DNA from 3 places in the Micromonospora sp. NPDC048887 genome. Region 2 is predicted to be linked to each of the others. Evidence: riboswitches for the same ligand, from Rfam matches in the RefSeq annotation. Region 2 holds a riboswitch; each other region holds the start of a gene.
What was found. Region 2 has a riboswitch for cyclic di-AMP ahead of AB0C17_RS04030 (hypothetical protein). Riboswitches for the same ligand answer to the same signal wherever they lie in the genome.
Positions count from the first base shown of each region.

Region 1: linked by a shared signal. The riboswitch ahead of AB0C17_RS21470 (transglycosylase family protein) and the one ahead of AB0C17_RS04030 (hypothetical protein) in region 2 are both predicted to bind cyclic di-AMP.
Region 3: linked by a shared signal. The riboswitch ahead of AB0C17_RS18695 (hypothetical protein) and the one ahead of AB0C17_RS04030 (hypothetical protein) in region 2 are both predicted to bind cyclic di-AMP.

Region 1 covers NZ_JBEZGA010000014.1:83,833-93,245, reverse strand. The annotation lists gene AB0C17_RS21480 (M4 family metallopeptidase) at 1-1,247, shown strand, start outside; gene AB0C17_RS21475 (YbaB/EbfC family nucleoid-associated protein) at 1,411-1,860, opposite strand; gene AB0C17_RS21470 (transglycosylase family protein) at 2,069-2,713, opposite strand; cyclic di-AMP (ydaO/yuaA leader) riboswitch at 2,712-2,857, opposite strand; gene AB0C17_RS21465 (LLM class flavin-dependent oxidoreductase) at 3,023-4,576, shown strand; gene htpG (molecular chaperone HtpG) at 4,629-6,521, opposite strand; gene AB0C17_RS21455 (GntR family transcriptional regulator) at 6,656-7,384, shown strand; gene AB0C17_RS21450 (sterol desaturase family protein) at 7,381-8,208, shown strand; gene AB0C17_RS21445 (lysoplasmalogenase) at 8,205-8,879, shown strand; gene smpB (SsrA-binding protein SmpB) at 8,852-9,343, shown strand; gene AB0C17_RS21435 (DinB family protein) at 9,386-9,413, shown strand, end outside.
Region 2 covers NZ_JBEZGA010000002.1:180,257-189,669, forward strand. The annotation lists gene AB0C17_RS04015 (hypothetical protein) at 1-141, opposite strand, end outside; gene AB0C17_RS04020 (STAS domain-containing protein) at 560-919, shown strand; gene AB0C17_RS04025 (SRPBCC family protein) at 1,022-1,474, shown strand; gene AB0C17_RS04030 (hypothetical protein) at 1,498-2,571, opposite strand; cyclic di-AMP (ydaO/yuaA leader) riboswitch at 2,576-2,706, opposite strand; gene AB0C17_RS04035 (cation diffusion facilitator family transporter) at 2,850-3,764, opposite strand; gene AB0C17_RS04040 (AAA family ATPase) at 3,869-5,983, opposite strand; gene AB0C17_RS04045 (alpha/beta hydrolase) at 6,107-7,021, opposite strand; gene AB0C17_RS04050 (carbonic anhydrase) at 7,169-7,807, shown strand; gene AB0C17_RS04055 (hypothetical protein) at 7,823-8,152, opposite strand; gene AB0C17_RS04060 (DUF3145 domain-containing protein) at 8,478-8,969, shown strand; gene AB0C17_RS04065 (glycoside hydrolase family 3 N-terminal domain-containing protein) at 9,003-9,413, shown strand, end outside.
Region 3 covers NZ_JBEZGA010000011.1:140,291-149,703, forward strand. The annotation lists gene AB0C17_RS18640 (EndoU domain-containing protein) at 1-136, opposite strand, end outside; gene AB0C17_RS18645 (hypothetical protein) at 173-667, opposite strand; gene AB0C17_RS18650 (hypothetical protein) at 670-993, opposite strand; gene AB0C17_RS18655 (YbaB/EbfC family nucleoid-associated protein) at 993-1,409, opposite strand; gene AB0C17_RS18660 (CsbD family protein) at 1,585-1,758, opposite strand; gene AB0C17_RS18665 (heavy metal translocating P-type ATPase) at 1,826-4,081, opposite strand; gene AB0C17_RS18670 (hypothetical protein) at 4,099-5,079, opposite strand; gene AB0C17_RS18675 (heavy-metal-associated domain-containing protein) at 5,117-5,323, opposite strand; gene AB0C17_RS18680 (metal-sensitive transcriptional regulator) at 5,404-5,703, shown strand; gene AB0C17_RS18685 (SHOCT domain-containing protein) at 5,860-6,039, shown strand; gene AB0C17_RS18690 (YibE/F family protein) at 6,191-7,465, shown strand; cyclic di-AMP (ydaO/yuaA leader) riboswitch at 7,620-7,751, shown strand; gene AB0C17_RS18695 (hypothetical protein) at 7,755-8,783, shown strand; gene AB0C17_RS18700 (carbonic anhydrase) at 8,842-9,413, opposite strand, start outside.

The DNA of each region.
Region 1 (9,413 bases), on a different contig from region 2:
AGACCGAGCACAAGATGCTCGCCCAGTGGCTGGGCCGCAACGGCGCCAACGGCAACGGCGGTTACTGGCCGATCCGGGTGGGCCTCAACGACCAGAACGCCTACTACGACGGCAGCCAGGTGCAGATCGGCAAGAACACCGCCGGCCAGTGGATCGGCTCGCTGGACGTGGTGGCGCACGAGATCGGCCACGGCATCGACGACAACACCCCGGGCGGCATCTCCGGCGGCGGCACGCAGGAGTTCGTGGCGGACACGTTCGGCGCGGCCACCGAGTGGTTCGCCAACGAGCCGTCCAGCTACGACGCGCCGGACTTCCTGGTCGGCGAGAAGATCAACCTGGTCGGCTCCGGCCCGATCCGCAACATGTACAACCCGTCGGCGCTCGGCGACCCGAACTGCTACTCCAGCAGCATCCCGTCGACCGAGGTGCACGCCGCGGCCGGGCCGGGCAACCACTGGTTCTACCTGCTGGCGAACGGCAGCAGCCCGACGAACGGGCAGCCGTCCAGCTCGACCTGCAACGGCAGCAGTGTGACCGGCCTGGGCATCCAGAAGGCCATCAAGATCATGTACAACGGCATGCTCCTGAAGACCTCGTCCTCGTCGTACCTGAAGTACCGCACCTGGACGCTGCAGGCGGCGAAGAACCTCTACCCGGGCAGCTGCACGGAGTTCAACACGGTCAAGGCGGCCTGGGACGCGGTGAGCGTGCCCGCCCAGTCCGGTGACCCGACCTGCTCCGGCGGCAGCCCGACGCCCACCCCGAGCACCACGACCACCCCGCCGTCGGGCGGCTGCTCCGGCAACAAGCTCGCCAACCCGGGCTTCGAGTCGGGCAACGTGAGCTGGAGCGCCTCGTCCGGCGTCATCACCACCGACAGCGGCCAGGCCGCGCACGGCGGCTCGTACAAGGCGTGGCTGGACGGGTACGGCTCGTCGCACACCGACACGCTCAGTCAGTCGGTGACGATCCCGGCCGGATGCCGCGCGACGTTGAGCTTCTGGCTGCACATCGACAGCGCGGAGTCGACCACCAGCACCGCGTACGACAAGCTCACCGTCAAGGCGGGCAGCACCACGCTGGCCACCTACTCCAACCTGAACAAGGCCACCGGCTACGTGCAGCGGTCCTTCGACATCTCGTCGCTGGCCGGCACCACGGCGACCATCTCGTTCAGCGGCGTGGAGGACAGCTCGTTGCAGACGTCCTTCGTCGTCGACGACACCGCGGTCACCCTGAGCTGACCGTGGCGTAGCGCGGCCGGTCGTCGTCCTCCCGACGGCCGGCCGCCTCGTCATGCCCGGCCGGGCCCCTCACGGCGCCTGGCCGGACGGCATCGCGGCTTGCCGGACGGCGTCGCGTCGAGCCGGGCGCTTCGCCGCGTCGTCCGGGTGGGCACCCGGTTCGTCAGGCCGGGCGGGCGCCCTGGGACGCGGTGCCGCGGTCGCGGTGGATCCGCGCAGCCGCCTCGTGCATCGCGCGGCCGAACAGCTCGGCCTGGTCGCCCATGCTGCCCAGCCGGGCGGCGAGCGCGTCGGCGTCGGCCCGCGCGGATGCGCTGACCTGGGCGTCCAGTTCGGACAGCGCGGCATTGGCGGCGGCGACGAGGTGCCCGCAGAGGACGTCCAGCGGCTCGCCGGCCAGCTCCGGGTCGATCGTCACGGAATCCAGCCGGCCACCCTGGACGGCGACGGCGCGGACCCGGCCGCCGGCGGCCGTGCCCTCGGCGCGCAGCAGGTCGGCCGCCTCGCCGTCGGCGTGCGCCGAGGCCCGGGAGCGCATCGCGGTGAGCGCCTGCTGCGTACGGGTCAGCAGCTCGTCGATGCTCGCCGCCGCCGAGAACGGGTCGTTGGTCATATCAGCGCTTTCTTCACGTCTTGGCCGAGGACCGTGACCCTAGCAACCGCCCCCGACGAATCGCGCCTACCGGCCCTCGCGGGCCGCGTCCCGGTGCCGCGAGCAGGCCGGACACCGGCAACGCGGCGTGTCGCGGACCGGCGGGACGCGTGTCGCGCGGGCGCGGACGCCCGGCCGGGGTGAACCGGCCGGGCGTCCGCGAGACCGGTCAGCGCAGACGCAGCCGCTGACCGGGGAAGATCAGCCCCGGGTCGTCGCCCACCACCGCGCGGTTGCGCTCGTGCAGGGCACGCCAGCCGCCGTCCACGCGCTGCGCCACGGCGATCTCCGACAGCGTGTCCCCCGGCCGGACCAGGTACGTCCCCGTGCCGGTCCTGGGCTGTGGCGCGACGAGGGTGGTGGCCCGCTCCGGCGCGGCCCTCTTCGTGGCCGGTCGCCGCGGCGCGGCCTTCTTCGCGCCTGACCGCTTCTCGGCCGCAGCCGGCCCGGAACTCTTCTTCGCCGAGCCGCCCTTCTTGCCGCAGACCGGCCAGGCGCCGATGCCCTGCCCGCGCAGCACCGTCTCCGCGACGGCGATCTGCTCGGACCGGCTGGCCAGGTCGGCGCGGGCGGCGTACTTCTGGCCGCCGTAGCCGTTCCAGGTGGCACGGGAGAACTGGAGCCCGCCGTAGTAGCCGTTGCCGGTGTTGATCTTCCAGTTGCCGCCCGACTCGCAGCGTGCGACGGCGTCCCAGTTGACGCCCGCGCTGGCCGGAGCGGCCGAGCCGAACAGGGTCGCGGCGCCGAGGGCGGCGCCGGCCATCACCGCTCCGAGAGCGGTACGGCGGCTTCGGGCTGAGTATTCGGTTGCCATGTGGATTCCTCCACGCCGACGAGGTGAGCTGTCGGGTTCGGGCCGAGGAGCCCGGCCGCCGGTGGCGGCTTCACCCCGAGGTGACGATGCACCGTGGAACGTGTGGTTCCCCCGCTCCCGCACGAGGTTCGGTGACCGCGGCCGGCGGCGGGATTTGGCGTTTCCGGCCCGCGGTGTCCGCTACTGCGAACGAAACCGACGCTAGGAGCGCTTTGCGCCGATCGTCCACTTCTTGTGATGCCCTTCACCCGGCCGGGCGACCGGGCGCTACCGTGGCAGGGCTGGGCAAGATCACGGGAGGCGGGACGGATGACCGATCACGGACACGAGCTGACCTTCGGCGGCTTCCTCACCCCCGCCGCCGCGCAGCCGGACCAGGTGGTGGCGCTGGCCCGGCTCTGCGAGCAGGTCGGACTGGACCTGGTCACCTTCCAGGACCACCCGTACCAGCCGGGTTTCCTGGACACCTGGACGCTGATGTCCTACGTGGCCGCCGCCACCGAACGCGTCCGCCTGGCCGGAAACGTCCTCAACCTGCCGTTGCGCCAGCCGGTGGTGCTGGCGCGCAGCGTCGCCAGCCTGGACCTGCTCACCGGCGGCCGGGTCGAGCTGGGGCTCGGGGCGGGCGCCTTCTGGGACGCGATCGAGGCAACGGGCGGGCGGCGCCTGTCCCCCGGCGCGGCCGTCGACGCCCTCGACGAGGCGATCCGGGTGATCCGCGAGGTCTGGGACACCGACCACCGCGGCATGATCCGTCTCGACGGCGAGCACTACCGGGTGGTCGGCGCCAAGCGCGGCCCGGCGCCCGCCCACCCGGTGGGCATCTGGGTCGGCGCGTACAAGCCGCGCATGCTGCGCCTGGTGGGCCGCGCCGCGGACGGCTGGCTGCCGTCGCTGTCGTACCTGCCGAAGGGTCCCGACGAGTTGCCCGCCCTGAACGCGCTGGTGGACGAGGGCGCCCGGGCCGCCGGACGCGACCCGGCCGCGATCCGCCGCATGCTCAACGTGACAGGCACGTTCGCCCGCTCGTCGGCCGGTTTCCTGGCCGGGCCGCCGGAACAGTGGGTCGAGGAACTGGCCGGGCTCACGCTGGAGCACGGCATCACCACGTTCATCCTCGGCAGCGACGAGCCGCGCGCGATCCAGATCTTCGGCCAGGAGGTCGCGCCCGCCGTGCGCGAGCTGGTCGCCGCCGAGCGCACCCCGCCCGAGCCCCGCGCGGCCACCGGGCAACAGGCCGCCGGCGCGCCCAGCACGCTCGGGGTCACGCCCACCCCGGACCCGGGGGTACGCCTGAGCGCGCGCCGCCCCTGGGACGAGTCCACTCGCCCGAGCGCCCCGCCGCCGCCGGCCGGGCACGTCTACCCGCCCCGGGGACAGGCCGCTGGGCAGCACCTGGTGGACGTGCACGACCACCTGCGCCAGGAGCTGGCCCAGGTGCGCGACCTGCTGGAACAGGTCAAGCGGGGCACTGTCTCGCCGGGCCGGGCGCGGGCCGCGCTGAACGAGATGACCATGCGGCAGAACAACTGGACGCTCGGGGCGTACTGCGCGGCGTACTGCACCATGGTCACCCAGCACCACGGGCTTGAGGACGCCTCGATCTTCCCGCACCTGCGCCGCTCCGAGACCGGGCTGGCCGCCGTGCTGGACCGCCTCGAGGAGGAACACGTGGTGATCCACGGCGTGGTGGAGAGCGTCGACCGCGCGCTCGTGGAGCTGGTCCGCCGGCCCGGCGACTTCACCCAGCTCCAGGAGGCGGTGGACCTGCTCACCGACACGCTGCTGTCGCACCTGTCGTACGAGGAGCACCAGATCGTCGAGCCGCTGGCCCGGCACGGGTTCTTCCCCGGCCAGTTGTGAGGCGGGGCCCCTTCTTGTCGCCCGCGCGACGAGAAGGGGCCCCGCCTCACCGCTACAGGCCGCGGGCCAGGCGGTCGGCCAGGATCCGGGTGAACCGGGCCGGGTCGGCCAGCTCGCCGCCCTCGGCCAGCAGCGCCATGCCGTACAGCAGCTCGGCGGTCTCGGTCAGCGCGGCCGGGTCGCCGCCCTCCCCGTGCGCCTTGCGCAGCCCGGTGACCAGCGGGTGGGCCGGGTTCAGCTCCAGGATCCGCTTGACCTGGGGCACCTCCTGGCCCATGGCCCGGTACATCTTCTCCAGCGTCGGCGTCATGTCGTGCGCGTCGCCCACGACGCAGGCCGGTGAGGTGGTCAGCCGGGTGGACAGGCGCACCTCCTTGACGCTGTCGGCGAGCGCGCCGCCGAGGAAGGTGAGCAGGTCGGCGTACTCCTGCCGTTCCGCCTCGGCCTTCTCCTTCTCCTCCTCGGTCTCCAGGTCCACCTGGCCCTTGGCGACCGAGCGCAGCGTCTTGCCGTCGTACGCGCCGACCCGCTCGACCCACACCTCGTCCACCGGGTCGGTGAGGATCAGCACCTCGTAGCCCTTGGCGCGGAACGCCTCCAGGTGCGGCGAGTTCTCGATGGTGGTCCGGTTCTCGCCGGTGGCGTAGTAGATCTCGGTCTGGCCGTCGCGCATCCGCTCCACGTACGCGCGCAGCGTGGTCGGCTCGGCCGGGTCGTGGGTGCTGGCGGCGCGCACCAGCTCCAGCAGCGTCTCGGTGTTGTCCGGGTCCTCCAGCAGACCCTCCTTGACCACCGGCCCGAACTCGGTCCAGAACGTGCGGTACGACTCGGCGGACATGTCCTTGAGCGTGGCGAGGACCTTCTTGACCAGCCGGCGGCGCACCGCGCGGATCTGCCGGTCCTGCTGGAGGATCTCCCGCGAGATGTTCAGCGACAGGTCGTGCGCGTCCACCACGCCCTTGACGAAGCGCAGGTAGTTGGGCATCAGCGCGTCGCAGTCGTCCATGATGAACACGCGCTTGACGTAGAGCTGCACGCCGCGGCGGCCCTGCGGGGAGAACAGGTCGAGCGGGGCGTGCGAGGGCAGGAACAGCAGCGCCTCGTACTCGAAGGTGCCCTCGCCGCGCATGTGGATGGTCTCCAGCGGGTCGGCCCAGTCGTGCGCGACGTGCCGGTAGAACTCCTTGTACTCGGCCTCGTCGACCTCGTCCCGCGAGCGCGCCCAGAGCGCCTTCATCGAGTTGAGCGTCTGCTCCTCGCGAGTGGTCGCGCCGTCCTCGCCCGGCTTGTCGACAGTCATCCGGATCGGCCAGGAGATGAAGTCGGAGTACCGCTTGACGATCTCGCGGATCGTCCACTCGGCCGTGTAGTCGTGCAGGTTGTCCTCGGTGTCGACGGGCTTGAGGTGCAGCGTGACCGAGGTGCCCTGGGGCGCCTCCTCGACCTCCTCGATCGAGTAGGTGCCCTCGCCGGTGGACTCCCAGCGGGTGCCGCCGGCCTGCCCGGCGCGGCGGGTCAGCAGCGTCACCCCGTCGGCCACCATGAACGTGGCGTAGAAGCCGACACCGAACTGGCCGATCAGCTCCTGGGAGGCGGCGGCGTCGGAGGACTCGCGCAGCTTGCGCAGCAGTTCGGCGGTGCCGGACTTGGCGATGGTGCCGATCAGGCGGACCACCTCGTCGCGGGTCATGCCGATGCCGTTGTCCCGCACGGTGAGCGTACGGGCGTCCTTGTCGACCTCGATCTCGACGTGCAGGTCGGCGGTGTCGGCCGACAGCTCCTTGTCGACAAGCGACTCCAGCCGCAGCTTGTCCAGCGCGTCGGACGCGTTCGAGATCAGTTCGCGCAGGAAGACGTCCTTGTTCGAGTAGATCGAGTGCACCATCAGCTGCAACAGCTGACGGGCCTCGGCCTGGAACTCCAACGTCTCGACCCGGTCGCTCACACCGACTCCCCTCCACTCTGGCGGCCTACGGCGGAAAGGATACGAGGGGTGACCGGGACGGCACGCACCGGCCACCGGAAATAACTGGTACAACCAGTTGACGGGTTGATGTGTCCGAGGCCACACTGCTGCGCATGGCCTTCGATCCCGCGCCTCGTGTCTCGGTCTCCGACCACGTCTTCGGCCGGATTCGTGACGCGATCGTGTCCGGCGGCTACGCGCCGGGCGAGACGCTGCCCGGTGAGCGGGAACTGGCCGGTGCGTTCGCCGTCAACCGGCACGCGGTCCGGGAGGCGCTGCGCCGCCTGCAACAGCTCGGCCTGGTCCGGGTCAGCCAGGGCGGCGCGACGAGGGTGCTCGACTGGCGGGTGCACGCCGGGCTGGACCTGGCGCTGTCCCTCGCGCGCTCCGGTGACGTACTCCCGGTCGAGACGCTGGTGCGTGACATGCTGGAGATGCGGGCCTGCGTCGGGATCGACGCGGCCCGGCTCTGCGCCGAGCGCGCGGACGCGGCTGTGGTCGCCGCCGTGGTGCGGGCCGCCGAGGAGTACGGCGACCTCGCCCCCGACCTGGACCTGATGAACGAGGCGAACATCGCCGTCTGGCGGCTGATCGTGCGCGGCAGCGGCAACACCGCCTACCAGCTCGCGTTCAACAGCCTGGTGGCCGGCACCTTCGCGGTCGGCGACGTCCCCCCGGACGCCCGCGCGGCCGAACTGCTCGACGTCGCCGGGCACCGCCGTCTCGCCGCGGCCGTCGCCTCCGGTCAGGGCACGGCGGCGGCCCGCCACGCCCGGGCGCTGCTGACCGCGCCGGTCACCACCCCCACCACCCCCACCCCCGGAAGGGAAGCGCGCGCATGATCCCCGCCGTGCTGTACGCCGTGCCGGCGTTCCTGCTCCTGATCGTGATCGAGGCGGTCTCCTACCGCTTCCTGCCCGACGACGACGAACGCGGCTACGAGCTGCGCGACACCACCACCAGCCTGTCCATGGGGCTGGGCAGCCAGATCATCGGCTTCCCGTGGAAGCTGCTCACCGTCGGCCTGTTCGCGGCGCTGTGGACCGTGGCGCCGGTGCAGCTGTCCCCGGGCGACTGGTGGACCTGGGTGATCCTGTTCTTCGCCGACGACCTGGCCTACTACTGGTTCCACCGCTCCCACCACGAGGTACGCGTGCTCTGGGCCAGCCACGTCGTGCACCACTCCAGCGTCTACTACAACCTGTCGACGGCGTTGCGGCAGAGCTGGACGCCGATGACCTCGCTGCCGTTCTGGCTGCCGCTGGCGCTGCTCGGCATCCCACCGTGGATGATCTTCCTGCAGCAGTCGATCAGCCTGCTCTACCAGTTCTTCCTGCACACCGAGAGGGTCAACGTGCTACCCCGGCCGATTGAGTGGATCTTCAACACGCCGTCGCACCACCGGGTGCACCACGGCTCGAACACCGAGTACCTGGACCGCAACTACGGCGGCATCCTGATCGTCTGGGACCGGCTGTTCGGCAGCTTCGAGCCCGAGCGCGCCACCGTGCGCTACGGGCTGACCCGGAACATCGGCACCTACAACCCGCTGCGGGTGGCAACACACGAGTTCGCCGCCATCTGGTCCGACGTACGCCGGGCCGACTGCTGGCGGCACCGCCTCGGCTACCTGTTCGGCCGTCCCGGCTGGCAGCCCGCCCGATGAGGCGCTCCTGGCTGCTGCCCCTGTTCGGGCTGGTCGCCGCCGTCGAGCTGACCGGCGTCGCGCTCGACTCGACACCGCTCCAGTGGCTGGCCAAGCCGCTGCTGGCGCCGGTGCTGCTGGCGTACCTCCTGGCGCACCGGCGCCGCATCGACGCGGTGGCGGTGGGCCTGGTCGCCGCCACCGCGGGCGACGTCGCCCTGCTCCTGCGGGGCGACACCGCGTTCCTGGCCGGCATGGGCTTCTTCCTGGTCACCCAGATCGCGTTCATCACCGCCTTCGTGCGGTACCGGCGGGCCCGGGCCGTGGCGTGGGCCGGCTACCTGCTCGCCTGGGCGGGCGCGAACGCGCTGCTCTGGGGCATGCTCGGGCCACTGCGGCTGCCGGTGCTCGGTTACAGCCTCGCGCTGTGCCTGATGGCCGCCGCCGCGACCGGGGTGTCCGCCCGGGTCGCCGTGGGCGGGGCGCTCTTCCTCGTCTCCGACCTGCTCATCGGCGTGGGCGCGGCCGGGATCGAGCTGCCCGGGCGGGGCCTGCTGGTGATGATCACCTACTGTGCCGCGCTGCTGCTGATTGCCACCGGCTGGGTGGCCGCGACGCGCCCGGCGACCGGCCCGCAGCCGCCGCCGACCGGTACCCTGCTCGCGTGGCCAGGGAGAACGGGCGCAAGCTGATCGCCTCGAACAAGAAGGCACGGCACGACTACGACATCCTCAAGACGTACGAGGCGGGCATCGTACTGGCCGGCACGGAGGTGAAGTCGCTGCGCGAGGGGCGGGTGTCGCTGGTCGACGCGTTCGCCCAGGAGCGCGACGGCGAGATCATGCTGTACGGCCTGCACATCGCCGAGTACGGCTTCGGCACCTGGACCAACCACGCGCCCCGGCGCACCCGCAAACTGTTGCTGCACCGGGTGGAGATCGCCCGGATCCTGGAGAAGCTGCGCGACGGCGGCATCACACTGGTGCCGCTGTCGATGTACTTCGCGGACGGCTGGGCCAAGGTGGAGCTGGGCCTCGCGCGGGGCCGCCGGTCGTACGACAAGCGCCAGGCGCTTGCCGAACGGGACGCCAAGCGGGAGATCGCCCGGGAGATGGGCCGCCGGCTCAAGGGCCGGACGGCGGCGCGGCGGGGCTGAGCGCGCCGCTTTCTGTCCCAGGGCGGTGGCACCCTGAGGCGCATGAGCGACCTGACCTGGAACCCGCTGC
Region 2 (9,413 bases):
GGAGGAGCTGCGGCGGGCGGTCCGGGTGGCGTCGCGCATGCTGTCACCGGCGGAACCGACGGCGGAGAGCAGGTGCTGCCACGCCTGGTCGGCGACCCGCTCGGCCTTGCCCCGGCGGTCCAGCAGGTTGGTTCCGAACATCGTTCTACCTCCTCGGGTGCCGAAGGCCGGCGGCCACTTCGGACTCCGGTGTCCATCCGGCGGTCACTGTCCCGGGCAGTGCCCCACCGGACCCGGCGGCAAACCACGCCCGGGTCATGGCGGGTGCGGCCGGTGAACGGGACGAAGCACCCGAACGCGCCGGGACGGGTGCGGACGGGACGTGCGTGCGCCAGCTACCCTGGTCCGCGGGATCGGCGGGCCCGCCCGGTCGCACGGTTGGCCGTGGCCCGCCACAGGGGGAAACTGGAACCCGGTGGTCCGGATTGGGTACGCCCAGGTGTGCCCAGTTCGCGAATTGCTCATCCCGGGGGGTGGCGACCGGGGCGTGGGAGGAATACTCTCGGTCGCGGCCCGCGTACTGATGAGGCGCCCGTCATGGGCGAGTGGAGGTGCTCGCGTGAGCCTGTCGATCGTGAAGTCGGTGCGGCCGGGTGGTGTCGTCGAGATCGCGCCCCGTGGGGAGATCGACGTCGACACCGCGTACGAGGTGCGGGAAGCGATCGCCGAGGTGCTCGCGAAGGCCCGCCCCGCGCGGATCGAGCTGAACATGCGGCTTGTCACGTTCATCGACTCGGTCGGCATCAGCGCCATGGTCGCCGGTTTCCAGACCTGCGAGGTCAGCGGCGTCAAGCTCGTGGTCACCGAGCCGAGCCGGTTCGTGCACCGGCAGCTCTGGGTGACCGGCCTGCTCGGCCTCTTCGGCGCGCCCGAGCCGTGGTTCGCCGACGACACCCCCGAGGTGCTGCCCGGCGCCTGAGCGCCGTTCGCACCCCCTGCGGCCAGGGGACCTTCTACCCGTTGCCAGTCCGGCGTCGGTACGGGACGATCGTGCGCGACGCACGACGGCGAGGGGGCCCGCTTGCAGAGCAGCGACAGCTTCAGCTACACCGTGCAGGCCCGGTGCAGCCGGGCCGAAGCGGTGGCCCTGCTAGGCGACCTGAGTCGCCAGGGTGAGCTGCATCCGCTGATCGTCCGGGTCCGGAAGCTGCCGGCCCGGCCCGGCGCGCTGGCCAGCTACGCGATCACCGACCGGCTGCAACTCGGCCCGCTGCACTTCCCGGTGACCTACCAGGCGGACGTGCTGATCGCGAGCGAGGACGAGGTGGTCACCGTCGCCCGGCAGCAGCCCGCGACGACCGTACGCAACCACACCCGGCTGCGCGACGAGGACGACGGCACGGTACGCGTCGAGGTGGAGATCACGCTCACCGCGCCGGCACCGCTGTTCGGGTACGCGTTCCGCCAGGCCCGGGCGGCTCACCTGGGCCTGGCGGCGCGTCTCGGAGCGACCCTGGAGGGCCGGCCGGCCTGATCCGGCCGGCCCCTTCCGGGCGCTCAGTACACCGACAGGTGCACGTGGTTGGTGTGGTCGCTGGACGGGTCGCCGTTGCCCCCGCTGTACGACTTCCACCCGCTGCTGGGCAGCCAGATCTGCTTGAACCAGATCACGTAGAGCACGGCGAGCGGGTCGGCGTTGCGCACGAAGTACGCGGCCAGGTTGTTGCCGTACGTCCGGTCGCCGCCGGAGGCCACGCCGCCGAAGCCGTTCTTCTGCGCGGCGAAGTCGCAGGCCCGCCCCTTCGGGTGCTCGCCCGAGCCGCTGGGCCGGTGGCACGAGACGTACCTGGTGAAGCCGGCCGCCTTCGCCTGTTGCAGCGCGTGCAGCGTGCGCGGGGTGATGCAGCCGTTGGCCGGGGTCGGGTCGTTGACGCTGCACGACTCCGGGGGCCAGGAGCCGTCCGAGTTGCGCGGCGCCGGCTTCGCGTTCTTGGTGGAGGTGCCCTGGACGCTGCCGCCGCTGCTGCTGCGCGTGGCGCGGTCGTTCGCCACCTCCAGGGCGCGCTCGGCCTGCTCCTTGCGCTTGGCCATCACCGTCACCTGCTTGCGCTGCTCGCGGATCTCGCCGTCGAGCTGGGCGCGGGTGCGGGTGGCCTGGTCCCGGGTGGCGATCAGGTCGCGCAGCGTACGGTCCTCGTGCGCGGCGACCTGCTCCAGCGCGGCGGCCCGGTCCATGAAGCCCTCCGGGCTGCTGCTGCCCAGCAGCGCCCCGGCGGTGCCCAGGCGGCCGTTGCGGTACGCCACGGCGGCGATCTCGCCGACCTTGGCGTCGCGTACGGCCAGCTCGGCGCCGACCGTCTTGAGCTGTTCGTTCAGTTGCTTCTGGCGGCTCACCGACCGGTTCAGCGCGGCCTTGGCCTCCAGCCAGCCCTTGCTGGCGGCGTCGAGCTGGGCACGCAGTTCGGGCGTGCCGCCCTCGTCGTCGCCGCCGGGCGCGGCGGCGAGCAGGCCGGTCGCCGGCCCCGCCGAGGCGGGGGAGACCGGAACAGTCGCGACGCCGAGGGCCAGCGTCGCGACGAGCAGGGCCGCCAACCGGGCGGCTGTCCGTCGTACAGGTGCCACGTGGGGCATTCACACGTCCTTCCGTCAACGCCGACCGGGTTAGCTGACGGGTTCGGGACGGAAGATCCCTACCGCTGACGCGGATGCACCCCACGTACGTGGTTCCCCGGCTCGTCCCTGCGGACGATTAGGCGACGGCCGCCCCACCGGGGCCGGTGGCGTCCGCGGGTGCGGCCGCGACCGACACTACCGGCGCTGCCCGGGCGTGGCTCGGTGGAGCAACGCCACCAGGTGGGGCAAAACCGGCATAAGACTACAACAGCCACAGTGATTTAAGTCTGCCCTAATCACCACTCGGTCTTCCCGCACACGCCGGCCGACGCTCCGGGTTCGACCTGCAACGTGGCGTGATCGATGGAGAAGTCCTCGTGCAGGGCGGCCCGCGCGGCGGCCAGCACCTGCCCCGGGTCCACGCCCGGGTCGGTGGTCAGGTGCGCCGAGGCCACCTCCATGCCCGAGGTGAGCGTCCACACGTGCAGGTCGTGCACCTCGGCCACGCCGGGTACGGCGGCCAGCCGGTCGTGCACGGCGGTCACCTGGAGGTGCTCCGGCGCGGCCTGCACCAGGATGCGCAGCGCGGCCCGGCCGAGCCGCCAGGTGCGCGGCAGGATGAACAGGCCGATCCCGACGGCTACCAGCGGATCGGCCCACCACCAGTCGGTCGCGGCGATGACCAGCGCGGCGGCGATCACGCCGAGCGAGCCGAGCAGATCGCCGAGCACCTCCAGGTACGCCCCGCGCAGGTTGATGCTCTCCTTCGCCCCGGCGCGCAGCAGCGCGAACGCGACGATGTTGGCGAGCAGGCCGAGCACCGCCACCACGAGCATCGGGCCGGCCAGCACCTCCGGCGGCTCGCCGAACCGGCGTACCGCCTCGACCAGGACGTAGAGCGCGACGGCGCCGAGCAGCACGGCGTTGGCCAGGGCGGCGAGCACCTCCAGCCGGTAGAGCCCGAACGTGCGCTGCGGGTCGGTGCCGGCGCGGCGGGCGGCGGTGATCGCGGCCAGTGCCATGCCGATGCCGAGGACGTCGGTGAACATGTGCCCGGCGTCGGAGAGCAGCGCGAGCGAGCCGGTGGTGAAGGCGGCCACCGCCTCGACCACCATCAGGACGGCGAGCAGCGCGAAGGCGGCCCAGAGGCGGCCCCGGTGGCGGTGTGCCGCGTTGGCCACCGCGCCGCTGTGGTCATGACCTGCGCCCACGCCAACACCCTTCCTGCCCCGTACCGGCCAGGCCCAATGTATGTTCACATCGCTATGTATGCAACTGAACTGTGGGTGACGTCAGGGGCGCGGACGGGTGTCCCTCAGAGCGGGTCGAGCGTGGTGAGGCGCTGGGTCGCCCGGGACAGCGCCACGTAGAGCGTGCGTACCCCCGAACCGGGGTCGGCCCGGATCTCACTCGGCGCCACCAGCACCACGCCGTCGTACTCCATGCCCTTCGCCTGGAGGCTGGTGACCACCTGGAGCCGGCTCGCGCCGAGCGCGCCCAGCCAGCCGGCCACCTCGTCCCGGCGCGGCACCGGCGTGATCACACCAACGGTGCCCTCCACCTGCGCGAGCAGCGCCTCGGCCGCCTCGACGGTGGCCGCCGGCAGGTCGGCGGCGGGCACCGTGCGCTCGACCGGCGGCACGCCGGTGGACCGCACCGCGTCGGGCAGCGGCAGGTCCGGGTAGAGCCGGCGGATCTCCGCCGCCGCCACCGCGAAGATCTCCGCCGAGTTGCGGTAGTTGGTGGTCAGCTCGTAGCGGTGCCGCTTGCGCCGGCCCAGCGCCTGGTCCCGGGCGCGGTCCAGCTCCTGCGGGTCGCCGGTCCAGGCGGTCTGCGCCGGATCGCCGACCACCGTCCAGGACGCCAGCCGCCCGCGCCGCCCGACCATCCGCCACTGCATCGGCGAGACGTCCTGCGACTCGTCCACCACCACGTGCGCGTAGTCGCGGTAGTCGTCCGGACGCTCCCGCGCCGCCGCGCGGGCGGCGCGCTGCCGGTCGGCGTACGTGCTCAGCTCGCGCACGCCACCGGCGAGCTGGTACGGGTCGCGCTTGGGCCGGGCCCGCTGCACCGGCTTGCCGAGCAGCGCGTCCAGCTCGTCGAGCAGCGCGATGTCCGCCACGGTCAGCCCGTCGGTCCCGAGTGTGCGGTACGCCTGCCCGAGCAGCCGGATCTCGGCCGAGGAGAGGATCCCCCCGGCGTAGCGGCGCAGCCGGTCCGGGCGGGCCAGCCAGTCCAGCACGTGCCGCGGGTGCAGCCGCGGCCACCACGCCTTGAGGAACTCGCGGAACTCCGGCCGCTCGATGATCTCGTCCTCGAACGCCGGCTGTTCCGGCAGCCGGCCCACCCGCAGCGTGCGGGCCTGCGCGTAGAGCGCGGCGAGCACCGCGTCGAACGCCGCCCGGCGCACCTCGTTGCGGCGGGCGCCCCGGGCCAGCGTCCGGTCCCGGACCGCGTCCAGCGCGGCGCGTTCCAGGCGCAGCAGCTCGCCCCGGTAGAGCAGGCGCAGCTCGGCCGGGGAGTCCGGCACCGCGTCGCGGACCGCGCGTTCCAGCACCCGGCGCATCCGCAGCGACCCCTTCACCGCCGCCACGTCCGGCGGGTCGGTGCGGGACGCGGACAGGCCGGGGAACAGCGAGCCGAGCGAGTGCAGCGTGGCCGTCTCCTCGCCCAGCGAGGGCAGCACCGAGGCGATGTACTCGACGAACACACCGGACGGTCCGACCACGAGGATGCCGCCGCCGGCGTAGCGGGCCCGGTCGGAGTAGAGCAGGTACGCGGCCCGGTGCAGCGCCACCGCCGTCTTGCCGGTGCCCGGGCCGCCGGAGACGATCGTGACGCCGTTGCCGGGGGAGCGGATCGCCTCGTCCTGCTCCCGCTGGATGGTGGCGACGATGTCCCGCATGCCCCGGCCGGTGGCCCGGGACAGCGTGGCCAGCAGGGCCCCGTCACCGACCACCGCCATGTCCGGCGGCGCGGCCTCCGGATCCAGCAGGTCGTCCTCGATCCGGGTGACCTTCTCGGAGGCGGACTGGATCGTGCGCCGGCGCACCACGCCGCGCGGCTCGGCGGGCGTGGCCTGGTAGAACGCGGCGGCGGCGGGTGCCCGCCAGTCCACCACCAGCGTCTCCGCGTCCACGCCCCGCACGCCCAGGCGGCCGACGTGCAGCACCTGCCCGGTCCGCAGGTCCAGCCGGCCGAACACCAGACCCTCGTGCTCGGCGTCCAGCACGTGCCGGCGCTGGGCGGCGTGGAAGACCATCGCGTCCCGCTCGACCAGCGCGCCGAAGTTGCCGACCCGGGCCAGCAGGTAGCCCTCCCGCTCGGCGTCGGCCGCAGACCGGCGCAGTTCGGCCAGCCGGGCGTACACCCGGTCGAGGTGACGCTGCTCGGCGGCGATCTCCCGGTCCAGCGTGGTCTGGTCGGTCAACGCGGATGCTCCTGTGTTCGGAGGGCACGACGGGCTGAATGAGGGTACGGGCCGCCGGCAACCGGCACACCGGGGCATGCCGCGCACGTGGCGTACGTCGGTGCCGCCCGCGTGCGGGGACGCTCAGCGGCGGACCGCCGGGCGGTCGGCCAGTACCCGGTCCAGCACGCCGGCCAGAGCGGCGTTGACCTTCTCGGGGCGCTCCATCATCAACATGTGCCCGGCACCCGGGCAGACGGTCAGCTCCGTGGTGGGCAGCGCCGCCGCGATCGACTCGGCGCAGGGCGGCGGGGTGAGCCGGTCCCGGTCGCCGACCAGCGCGGCGGCCGGCAGCCCGCCGAGCGCGGCGAGCGTCTCCAGCCGGTGCTGGGCGCCGATCGAGGCGCGGAAACCGCCGATCGAGCGCAGCGTGGCCCGGGCCACCGCCGAGGTGACCAGCCGGATGTCCGCCGGGTCGCAGCGGTCGCCGAACAGCATCCAGCGGATGCTCGGGCGCAGCGCGCGCAGCAGCGCGTGCGGGGGCCGCCAGCCGCCGCAGCGGGCCAGCACCCCGGCGCCTGTCGTCTCGGCCAGGCGGATCAGCCGGGTGATCCGGGGGGAGAGGCCGTACGCGGTGTGCGTGTGCCCCTCGGCGGTGGTGGAGACGAAGACCAGCCCGGCGGTACGCGCGGCGAACCGGTCGGGGTGCCGGTGGGCGTACTCCATCACCGTCATCCCGCCCATCGAGTGCCCGACCAGGACGATCGGACCGGCCGGGACGATCTCGTCGATCACCGCGGCGAGGTCGTCGCCGAGCTGGGCGAGGGTGGCGTCGCGCAGCGCCAGACAGCTCGACCGGCCGTGGCCGCGCGCGTCGTAGGTGACCACGCGGACCCGGCCGCCGAAGCGTTCCCGCAGCTCGGCGACCTGGCGGTGCCAGCTGCGCCCGTCGAGCGTCCAGCCGTGCAGCAGCACGGCGGTGACCTCGGCGTCGACCGGCCCGGTGACGGACACGTGCAGCCGTACGTCGTCGGGGAGCCGCAGTTCCAGGTCCGGCATCGTCCACCTCCCGGGCCCGCCGATGTGTGTCCACCGGATGACCCGGCGGTGACACCGGCGTTACCCGCCATGAGACCACGGCAACCGGTCCGGAGAGAAGATTCCCGTCCGGCCCCACGTCGTCGGATCGGTGACCAGGCTGGAGACATGCCGACCACCAGTCCGCGTGCCGCGCTGGCCGAGCTGCTCGCCGGCAACCGCCGCTTCGTCAGCGGGCAGCCGGTGCACGGGCACGACGTCACCGCCGCCGCGGCGGTGGCCTCCGGCGACCAGCAGCCGTACGCGGTGGTGCTGGGCTGTATCGACTCCCGGGTTCCGTTGGAGGCGATCTTCGACCAGACGTTCGGTTCGATCTGCGTGATCCGTACCGGCGGGCACGTGCTGGACCGGGCCGTCCGCGGCTCGATCGAGTACGTGGTGGAGCAACTGGGCGTACGCCTGGTGATGGTGCTGGGCCACGAGCGCTGCGGCGCGGTCGGCTCGACCGTCGAGGCGCTGCGCGCCGGGCGGCGACCCGGCGGGGACCTGGCGTACGTGGTGGACCGGATCGCCCCGGCGGTGACCGACGTCGGTGTGGACGACCCGGACGCGCACCCGCTGGCCATCCGCCGCCACGTCCGGCGCACCGTGGCCGCGTTGCGCCGCGACGACCGGCTCGCCGGTCCGGTGGAGGCCGGTGAGCTGGCGGTGGAGGGCGCCCTCTACGACCTGGCCACGGGCGAGGTGGCGCTGCTGCCGCAGGAGCAGACGCGAAACCGCCCGCCGGGTGATCCCGGCGGGCGGTAGCGGTGGTGCGGGTGCTCAGCCCTCGAAGACACCGGCCTCGACCAGGCGCTTCTCGGTGGCGTCCCAGCCGTGGTCCGGGTAGGACGCGGCCAGGCCGTTGATCTCGGCGCGGATCTTGGCGGCGTGGCCGGCGGCGGCCAGCACGCGGATCTCCTCGACGAAGGCGTCGGAGTCGGTGCGCAGGTGCGCGGTCTTGCCGTTGGTCAGGTTGCGCACGTAGGCGTGCTTGCCGCCGTTGAGCGGGATCAGGTATTTGAACTCGCCCAGCACGCTGAGGGCGCCACCCTGGCCAGCCTGGCCGGCCCGGACTGACGCGCGCGCGGTCTTAGAGGTGTTGCTCGCCACGGAGGTACTCCTTGCAGACGTACGGTGGGGACGGAAGCCGTCCGGGGGCTGTGCGGACGACGCCCGGATGAGCGCCGGCCCGCGAAGATGTACGGCGGCACAGAACCGCCCAGAGAACTGTACACGACCACGACACCTGGCTGGTCGTCGCGGCTCAGAGGGCACAACCAGGTCCGCCGCCCGGGTATTTCCCGCCCCCGGGGTCCGGCGAATTTTCCGATTCGCTGGCGCACCACCAGTCACAACAGTCATCATGTGTGCCAGGGACCACTCGGCAGGACGAGGTCGTAGGGGAAGACGCACCTCGGCTCACCGGGAGGTCACCGTGCCAACGCGTGGCGTCGTATACGTCCACTCGACCCCGCTCGCCGTGTGCTCGCACGTCGAGTGGGCGATCGCGCGCGTCCTCGCCGCGCCGGTCAACCTGCACTGGACGGCGCAGCCCGTCGATCCGGGCGCCCGTCGCGCCGAGTGCGGCTGGACCGGCAGCCCGGGGACCGGCGCGGAGCTGGCCGCTGCCCTCCGGCAGTGGCCCATGATCCGTTTCGAGGTCACCGAGGAACCCAGTCCCGGCGTCGACGGCGAGCGCTTCATGTACGTGCCGGGCCGGGGCCTGTTCCGGGCCGCTGTCGGCGCGGCCGGCGACATCCAGCTCGGCGAGGACCGGCTGCGCAGCCTGATGGCCGCCGCGCGCGGCCCGGAGGCGCTGGCCCACGCCCTGGACAAGGCGCTCGGCACCGCCTGGGACGCCGAGCTGGAGCCCTACCGGTACGCCGGTGACGGTGCGCCGGTCACGCTGCTCACCCGGGTCGGGTGACGAAGGTCGAGTTGCCCCGATACGGTGGGCCGCGTGTCGATTTCCTCGCGGCGCTCCGCCGTCGCGCTCGCCGCACTGACCGCGCTGCTCGTCTCCGGGTGCTCGGACGGGCCGGACCGGCCCCGGCCCGCGCCGTCGAGCCCGGCGCCGTCGTCGGCCGCGCCGGCGCCGAGTGACCCGCCGACCGCCGACCCGGCCGCCCGGGCCGCCGCGCTCGTCCGCACGCTGAGCGACGAGGACCTGGTCGGGCAGGTGCTGATGCCGTACGCGTACGGCAGCTCGGCCACCGAGGTCTCAGCCGGTTCGGCGGCCGGGAACCGGGCGCTGGCCGGCGTCGACACCCCCGCCGAGATGGTGGCCAAGTACCGGCTCGGCGGGGTGATCCTGGTCGGCTTCAGCGCCGACGACCCGACCTCGGGCAACCAGGCCACCACGAACGTGGAC
Region 3 (9,413 bases), on a different contig from region 2:
GGTAGTGGTAGCCCGACCCCTTGGGCATGCCCGGCTTCACGTGGCCGCCCATCACGTGCTCGGTGAAGTGCGGGTTCATCCGGTCGGGCCGGTTACGCGTCTTCGTGCGCTTGAGAAAGCGCAACGCGGCCCGCATCAACCGGCCGCCTGCTTTGCCCCCGCCCATGTCACCTCACCCGTCGACGAGTTTCCAGAGGGCTTCCTGGACGAGGTTGCCGACGATGGTCCTGGCCAGCGCATGGAAGATCGGGATCTCCAGCAGCGAGGCGCCGAAGGTGACCGCCGCGGTGGCGATGGCCTGCGCGATCTGGATGGCGAGGACGACCAGTTGCACGATGACGGCGACCTTGAGGGCGAGCACGATCGCGCCGCAGATGATCAGGCCGGTGCCGGTCAGCACGGCGGCGGTGACACCGTCGCGCAGGCTGTCGGCGGGGCTGTCCTCCTTGTTCCACCAGGTCTGGAACGCGGTGATGTCCTGGCCGATGTGCTGGGTCCAGACCGTGGCCGCCCCGGTGTTCGCCTCGCTCACCACCCCGGAGAGGGTGTCGGAGAACCGGATCCAGGCGTTGCCCATCTCGAAGAGCTTGGTCTCGTCCGCCTCGGGCCAGGTGTAGCCGAGAACGCCGAGCAGCGACCGCAACTCGCCGGGTAGCTCCATGCCCATGCTCAGCCTCCCAGCATCCGCCGCAGGCCGTCGAGGTTGCGGGTGATGGCCGCCTCGGTCTCGGCGTAGCTGACGGCCATCCGGCCGAGGTCGGCGCCGGCTGCGGCGATCTCGTTGAGCGCGCCGTCGAAGCACTCGAACGCGAACGCGGAGACCTCGTCGTGGGCGGCGCCGATGAGTGAGCCGATGTCGTCGGAACCCCAGGGGCGGCCGAAGCCGGCCAGCTCGGCCTGGAAGGCGGTGAGCGCCGCACCGAACCGGGTCGCGACCGAGTCCAGCGCCGACCCGGAGGCGCCCAGCCGCTCCGGATCGATCTCGACCGGCATCAGCGCCCGTCCTGGCGGGCGAGCCGGTCCTGTGCCTGCATCAGGGCATCGGTGAACATGCTGAACTGGCGCCCCGCGTCGGCCTGGATGCGGCGCAGTTGCTCACCGAGCGAACCCAGGTCGACCTCGCCCGGGGCAGTGGTGGCCTGCTCCCGCAGGTCGGCGAGAGCGGCGTTGACGGCCGCCTCGATCTCCTCGGCGAGTGCCTCGCTGGCCATCCGCATCACGCGGGGGTCGAGCGTCAGCCCGGTGACCTGCCCGGGTGGGCCGGCGGTGACCCGGATCAGGCCGTCGGCTGCCTCGCCCACGCCTTCCGGCGGCGCCACCTGCTCGCCCGCGGCGGTCTGCCGCTGGAGCGCGGCCATGGTTTCGGACAGCACCCGGCCGAAGCCGGACGGGTCGGCGGGATCGGCCATCCGCGACGCTCCTCCCATTCGAGGTCGCTTCGCATCCTATGCACCGGAGCCGACACCGGTGGTCCCGCCGGATCGATGTGGACGGTGGCCTCCGCCACTCTGGAACGTCACCGTCCGTACACAGCACTCCGGGCCGGCCCGTGGGCCGACCCGGTGGTGTGTGTGCGTCGCGTACTCAGCTCTTGAAGGCGTCCTTGACCTTCTCGACGGCCTGCTTGAGCTTGGCACCGGCCTGGTCGTTGCGGCCCTCGGCCTCGAGGCGCTCGTTGTCGGTCGCCCGGCCGATGCCCTCCTTGACCTTGCCCGTGGCGTCCTGCGAGGTGTTGTCGATCTTGTCGTCGAGACCCATGATGACCTCCACTGGTGCGGTTGCCTGACGACAACTGGTTACCCCGGGGGCCGTCCGCTCAATCCCCTCACCCGATCGGGCGAAAGCGTCGTAGCCGCAGGCTGTTGCCCACCACGAAGACCGACGAGAACGCCATCGCCGCCCCGGCGAGCATCGGGTTGAGCAGCCCGGCCGCCGCCAGCGGCAGCGCCGCGACGTTGTAGGCGAACGCCCAGAACAGGTTGCCCTTGATGATCGCCAGGGTCCGCCGGGAGAGCCGGATGGCGTCCGCCGCGGCCATCAGGTCGCCCCGGACCAGCGTCAGGTCGGCGGCCTCGATGGCCGCGTCGGTGCCGGTGCCCATGGCCAGCCCGAGGTCGGCCCGGGCCAGCGCGGCGGCGTCGTTCACCCCGTCGCCGACCATGGCGACCACCCGGCCCTCGCGCTGGAGCCGCTCGACCACCGCGACCTTGTCGGCGGGCAGCACCTCCGCGATCACCTCGTCGATGCCGACCTCGGCCGCCACCGCCTTCGCCACCGTGGTGTTGTCGCCGGTGAGCAGCACCGGCTTCAGGCCCAGCTCACGCAGCCGGGCGACGGCCGCCCGGCTGGTCGGCTTCACCGCGTCGGCCACCGCGAGCACGCCCCGGGCCCGCCCGTCCCAGCCGGCCAGGATCGCCGTCCGCCCGGCGGCCTCCGCGCCGGTCGCGGCCCGCTCGACCTCCTCGGGTACGTCGAGACCCCGCTCCCGCAGCAGCCGGGCCCGGCCGACCACCACGGTCCGGCCGTCGACGGTGCCGGTCACGCCCAGCCCCTCGGCGTTGGCGAACTCGCCGACCGGCGGCAGCGGCCCGGCGTCGGCGGCAGCCTCGGCGACGGCACGCGCGATCGGGTGCTCGGAGGCGGCCTCCAGCGCGCCGGCCCCCCGGAGCAGCTCGGCGGCGTCCTCGCCGTCGGCGGGCAGTACCTCGGCCAGCGCCATCCGGCCGGTGGTGACGGTGCCGGTCTTGTCCAGCACCACGGTGTCGACCCGGCGGGTGGACTCCAGCACCTCCGGCCCCTTGATCAGCACACCGAGCTGCGCGCCGCGCCCGGTGCCGACGAGCAGCGCGGTCGGCGTGGCCAGGCCGAGCGCACACGGGCAGGCGATGATCAGTACGGCCACCGCGGCGGTGAACGCGGCGGTCGCACCGGAGCCGGTGCCGAGCCACCAGCCGAGCGTGCCCGCGGCCAGCGCGATCACGATCGGCACGAACACGCCGGAGATCCGGTCGGCGAGCCGCTGCACCGCCGCCTTGCCGGTCTGCGCCTGCTCCACCAGCCGCGCCATCTGGGCGAGCTGGGTGTCGCCGCCGACCCGGGTGGCCCGGACCACCAGCCGGCCGCCGGCGTTCACCGTCGCGCCGACCACGGCGTCGCCCGGCCCCACCTCGACCGGCACCGACTCGCCGGTGAGCATGCTGGCGTCGACAGCCGAGGTGCCCTCCTCGACCACGCCGTCGGTGGCGACCTTCTCGCCGGGCCGGACCACGAAGCGGTCACCGACCGCCAGCCGGCCGACCGGGATCCGGGTCTCCTGCCCGTCGCGCAGCACCGCCACGTCCTTGGCCCCGAGTTCGAGCAGCGCGCGCAGCGCCGACCCGGCGGTGCGCTTGGAGCGGGCCTCGAAGTACCGCCCGGCCAGGATGAACACCGTCACCCCGGCGGCGGCCTCCAGGTAGATGTTGCCGGCGCCGTCGCCGCGGGTGATGTCGAAGCTGAACGGGTGTTTCATCCCGGGCATGCCGGCGGTGCCGAAGAACAGCGCCCAGAGCGACCAGCCGAACGCGGCCAGCGTGCCGAGCGAGACGAGCGTGTCCATGGTCGCCGCGCCGTGCCGCAGGTTGACCAGTGCGGCGCGGTGGAACGGCAGCCCGCCCCAGACCACCACCGGGGCGGCCAGCGTGAGCGAGGCCCACTGCCAGTAGTCGAACTGCCAGGCCGGAACCATGGCGAGCACGATCACCGGCACGGTGAGCACGGCGGAGACCCAGAGCCGGGTACGCGCCGCGTGCATCTCGTCCACCGGCTCCCCGGCCGCTGCCGCCTCCGCCTGCTCGGGCGGCGGCGGCACCACTGCGGTGTAGCCGGTCTTCTCGACGGTGGCGATCAGGTCGGCCGGCGCGATGTCGTCGGCGTACCGGACGGTGGCCTTCTCGGTGGCGTAGTTCACAGTCGCCTCGACGCCGTCCATCCGGTTGAGCTTCTTCTCGATCCGGGCGGCGCAGGACGCGCAGGTCATCCCGCCGATCGCCAGTTCGATCAGGTTCGGCGCGGTGGGCAGCGCCTTTCCCGTGGCAGTCATCGCGGCACCTCCGGCGCTCAACTGTGCCCGTGCCCGGGGGTGCCGTGTCCGGCGTCCGGGGTCGGTGCGGGGGTGGATGTCGGCGCGGCGGGCGCCGGCGCGGTCTGGTCGCCGGCCAGGACGGTGAACTCGGCGGTGTGCACCGCGTCGCCGTGCCGGAAGTCCAGGTAGAGACGGTACGCCCCGGCCGACGGCACCTCGGCGGCGAACGTGACCGCCGGGCCTGCGGGTGTCTGCCCGTCGCCGGGCGTGCCCTCCGGGTGCACGTGCAGGTACGCCAGGTCGCCCTGCCGCAGTGCCACCAGGTGCCCGTACGCGCCGAGGTAGGGCTGAAGATCGGTGACCGGCCGCCCGTCGCGGCTGACGGAGAGCGTGAGCCGGCTGGTCCGGCCCGGCTCCGGCGTGCCGGTCAGGGTGACCGTGTAGCCGTCGACAGTCGTGCTGGTCGCCGGTGCCGGCAGCGGCCGGGCGGCCAGCTCGCCGGGGACGGTGACGTCCAGGCCGAGGGTGAGCGGCTCCCCGCCGCCCGGGGTGAAGTCGGCGAACGCCCGCCAGACGCCGGGGCCGTCCAACGGCGAGGCGACGCGCCAGGTGCCGTCGCCGTCCATCTCCGGGTGGACGTGCCGGAAGCCGGAGAGGTCCCGCCGGGCGACGATCAGGTGCATGCGCTTGTCGTGGGCCACCTCGTAGCGGGTGACGGGTGCGCCGTCCGGGCCGGTGATCCGGAAGGCGAACTGCCCCGCCGGGGCGGCGGCGGGCTGGAAGGTGTAGCCGCGTTCGGAGACGAGCAGGCCGCCGGGCAGGTGCGCGGAAGCGCCGCCCGCCTGGCTCTCGTCGCCGTGACCGGCGTCGCCGGCCCCGTGGTCGCTGTCGCTGTCGTCGTGGCGGGTCTCGGCGGCCGGGGTGACGGGATCGGCCAGGTTGCCGATCCCGTACGCCGCGCCGAACACCGCCACGAGGCCGAGGGCGAAGCCACTGAGCTTCGTCGCCGTGTTCATTGGTGTCTCCTCGGTTTCCGCGGGTCCGTCGGACCCGTCACGCACCGACGAGGTCGTAGCCGGCCTCGTCGACCGCCGCGCGGACCGCGTCCACGTCCAGCGGGTCCTGACTGGTGACGGTGACCCGGCCGCCGGCCAGGTCGACCTGGACGTCGGTGACGCCCGGAAGCGCGCTCAGCTCGGTGCTCACCGAGTTGACGCAGTGCCCGCAGGTCATGCCGCTCACCTGGTAGGTGCTCTCCATCTCGCCCTCCGATCTTATACCCCCCAGGGGTACGTTCGAGACGTTAGCATACCCCCGAGGGGTACGCTATCCTCGGTTCCATGACCGCGCCGTCCAGCCCGACCCGGGGCTACACCGCCAGCAAGGACCAACTCCTCGCCCGGCTCCGCCGCATCGAGGGTCAGGTCCGTGGCATCGAGAAGATGGTCGAGGACGACCGCTACTGCATCGACGTGCTCACCCAGATCTCGGCCATCCAGGCGGCGCTGGACAAGGTCGGCCTCGGCCTGCTCGACGGCCACGCCCGGCACTGCATGCACGAGGGCGCCGCCGAGGGCCGGGCCGACGAGATGGCGACCGAGATGATGGCCGCCGTCGGCCGCCTGATGAAGCGCGGCTGAGCGGGGACCTCCGGCCCCCGGAACCGGGCACATCGACCCGCGCCGACGCGTCGGGCCGGTCGTACCGTCGAAGTGGCGGGCAGGCCGACCCCGGCGGACCCGCGGCGACGGACGGAGGGCGGCCCGATGATGTGGCAGAGCCCGATGATGGGCTGGATGTGGATCTGGTCCCTGCTGGTGCTCGCGGTGCTGGCGGGGCTCGTCTGGGCGGCCGTGCGGTGGACCGGCCCCCAGTACCTGGGCCCGACGACGGCCCGGCGCATCCTGGACGAGCGGTACGCGCGCGGCGAGATCGACGAGGACGAGTACCGGCGACGCCGGGCCGGTCTGGCCTGATCACGCGAGGCGAGCGTCACCGGTCCCGGTGAGGTCAGGCTGCCTACCATGGCCGGGCGACGACCCGGACGTGGTCGACACGTCCGCGCCGCCCGGGTGACCAGACCGGTCCGGCGGACCAGGCGTCGCCCCGACCGTTGGGAGAGACGCCGTGGGTGCCGACCACACCCGCCCCGCACCCGCCGCGCCGCCGGGCGTACGCCGGCTGCTCGTCGCAGTGGTGGTGCCGCTGTTCGCACTCACCGTGATCGCGGCGCTGGTCCTCTGGCCCCGGCAGGACCGGGAGCCGGTCGGCGGCGCGGACGTCCCCCGCTACCACGGCACGGTGACCCGGGTGGTCACCGAGCCCTGCCCGCCGACCCCGGAGGCCCCGGACGGCGGGGGCGGCCCCTGCGGCACCGTGACGGTGACCGCCGAGCAGGGCCCGGACGCGGGCCGCCAGGTCGAGACGCCGATCCCGGCCGGGCCCGGCGCGCCCCGGGTCGCGGTCGGCGACGAGGTGGTCCTGGTCGAGCTGACCGATCCGGCCGACCCGGCGGTGAAGTCCTACAACATCGCCGAGCACCAGCGCGGCACACCGCTGATCTGGCTGATGGTGCTGTTCGCCGCCGCGATCGTGGCGTTCGGCCGCTGGCGCGGGCTGGCCGCGCTCGCCGGCCTGGCGGCCAGCTTCGCCATCCTGCTCGGCTTCGTGCTGCCAGGCATCGGCGCCGGCCAGCCGCCGCTGCTGGTGGCCATCGTCGGCGCCGCGTTGATCATGTTCGTGGTGCTCTACCTGACCCACGGGATCACCGCGCAGACGTCGGTGGCGGTGCTCGGCACGCTGGGCAGCCTGGTGATCACCGGCGTGCTCGGCCTGCTCGCCACGTCCGCCACCCACCTGACCGGCTTCGGCAGCGAGGACGCCACCACGCTGTCCATGTTCCAGGCCGACGTGGACCTGCACGGCCTGCTGCTGGCCGGCATCATCATCGGCTCGCTGGGCGTGCTGGACGACGTCACAGTCACCCAGGCGGCCACCGTCACCGAACTGGCGCACGCCAACCCCGGGCTGTCCCGGCGGCAGCTCTACCGCGCGGCGACCCGGGTCGGCCGGGCCCACATCGCGTCCACCGTCAACACCATCGTGCTGGCGTACGCGGGCGCCTCGCTGCCGCTGCTGCTCCTGCTGGTCGCCGACTCCCGCCCGGTCAGCGAGATCCTCACCAGCGAGTTCCTCGCCCAGGAGATCGTCCGCAGCGCGGTGGCCACGCTCGGCCTGATCGCCGCCGTACCGCTGACCACCGGCCTGGCCGCGATCGTGACCACCGCCGGACGGCGCCCGCGCGGCGCGGAGCCGGCGCCGCCCGCGCCCCGGCCGCCGGCCGGACGGGACGACGCGCTGGAGGCGCTCGGCGGCGGAAGGAGTACGGAGGCCGCATGGTGAGACTCCGCAGCGTGACCATCGATTTCAAACGCGACGCTGGTCACGGTGCGCCACGGCGAAATCTCGCTATTGGTCGGCTTCCGGACGTAGATCCTCACGAGTGCTGTCGGGTAACCTCGCTGCCGGTCACCGCCGAAGGCGCGCACCGGCGCCAGCGGTGCCGCCGCCCAATCGCCCACGGGCGAGCCGGGGAACCAGGTACATGGGGTGAATCCGCGACAGCGGTAGGGGCCACTTCCGTCCCGAACCCGTCAGCTAACCCGGTCGGCGGCCGACGGAAGGGAACACTGTGACGGCACCCCTGCGCCGCTGGCTGACACCCGTGGTGGCCGTGCTGGCCTCACTGGCCGTGCTGGCCGGGCCGACGCCGGCGACCGCGGCCCCCGCCGCGGCGGCACCCGGCAACCCCTCGGGCCACGAGGAGGACGGCGAACCGCCGCTCATCACCGAGGCGATCGACTCCGCCAACCGGAACTTCCTCCAGGCCAAGGCGAAGCTCGCCAAGTCGCAGGACCGCCAGCGGCGGCTGGCGGCCGAGGTGAAGACGGCACAGGCCGAACTCGACGCGCTCAGCCCGCAGGTCAACCAGCTCGCCGCCCAGTCCTACCGGACCGGCCGGATGGGCGCGATGGCGATGCTGCTGGAGAGCAACTCCCCCGACTCGTTCGTCCGCCGGGTCAACGCCCTGGACGAGCTGAACCTCCTCAACGCGCAGCGCCTGGCCGCCATCAACGCGGTCAAGACCCGCGCCGAGCAGGCCAAGATCGCGATGGACGCCGAGGTCCGCGAGCAGGAGAAGCAGAAGAACGCGATGGAGCGCGAGAAGGTGCAGGCCGAGCGCGCGCTGAAGCTGGTCGGCGGTCTCGGCTTCACCGGCGGACTGGTCTCCGCCACCTCACCGGTCGCCAAGATCGCCCCCGGCCGCACCGCCGACGGCGGGTGGAAGGCCGAGTCGTGCAGCGAGGACGACCCGACCACCTCGGGCTGCGTCACGCCGCGCACGCTGCACGCCTACAAGGAGGTCCGGCGCGCGGGCTTCAAGCGCTTCGTGGGCTGCTACCGGTCCGGCGGGCCGTGGGAGCACCCCAAGGGCAAGGCGTGCGACTGGTCGCTGCAGAACAGCGGCTTCGCACCCTGGCACAACAATGACACCCGCAGGTACGGCAACGAGGTGGCCGCCTTCCTCATCCGCAACGCCGACCGGCTGGGCATCTACTACGTCATCTGGAACCGGCAGATCTGGTTCCCGGCCACCGGCTGGCGCTCCTACAGCGGGCCGTCGAACCACACCGACCACGTCCACATGTCGCTGCTCTGACGCCGGACACCACGAAGAAGGGGCCGCCCTCGGGCGGCCCCTTTCGTCTTCCCGTGGATCAGCTCGCCAGCGCCGGGTCTGCGGGCGCCGCCGGGGCGGGCAGCGGGGCCGGGGCCTGCGCCACGGTCCGCACCTCGCCGCCGGCGAGACGGTACGACATGCCGACCACCGTGCACCGCCCCGCCGCCACCCGCTCGGCCAGCACGGTGGACCGGGCCAGCAGCGTCTCCACGGTCTGCGCGATGTGCACGTCGATGATGCCGTCGAGGTCCTCGACGCCCTGGCGGGCGGCGCGCAGCAGGCTGGGCGAGACCGCGTCCACCACCGCGCCCAGGTGCCCGGCCGGGGCGGCGCCGGTCCGGACCCCCTCGCGGGCGGCCTGGACCGCGCCGCACGAGTCGTGCCCGAGCACCACCACGAGCGGAGTGCCCAGCACGGTGACGGCGTACTCGACGCTGCCGAGCACCTCCGGCCCGGCGGTGTGCCCGGCGGTACGCACCACGAAGAGGTCACCGAGGCCGCGATCGAAGATGATCTCGGCGGCGAGCCGCGAGTCGGAGCAGCCGACGATCACCGCGAACGGGTGCTGGCCGTCGGCGACAGCCGCCCGGTGGCCGGCGTCCTGATTCG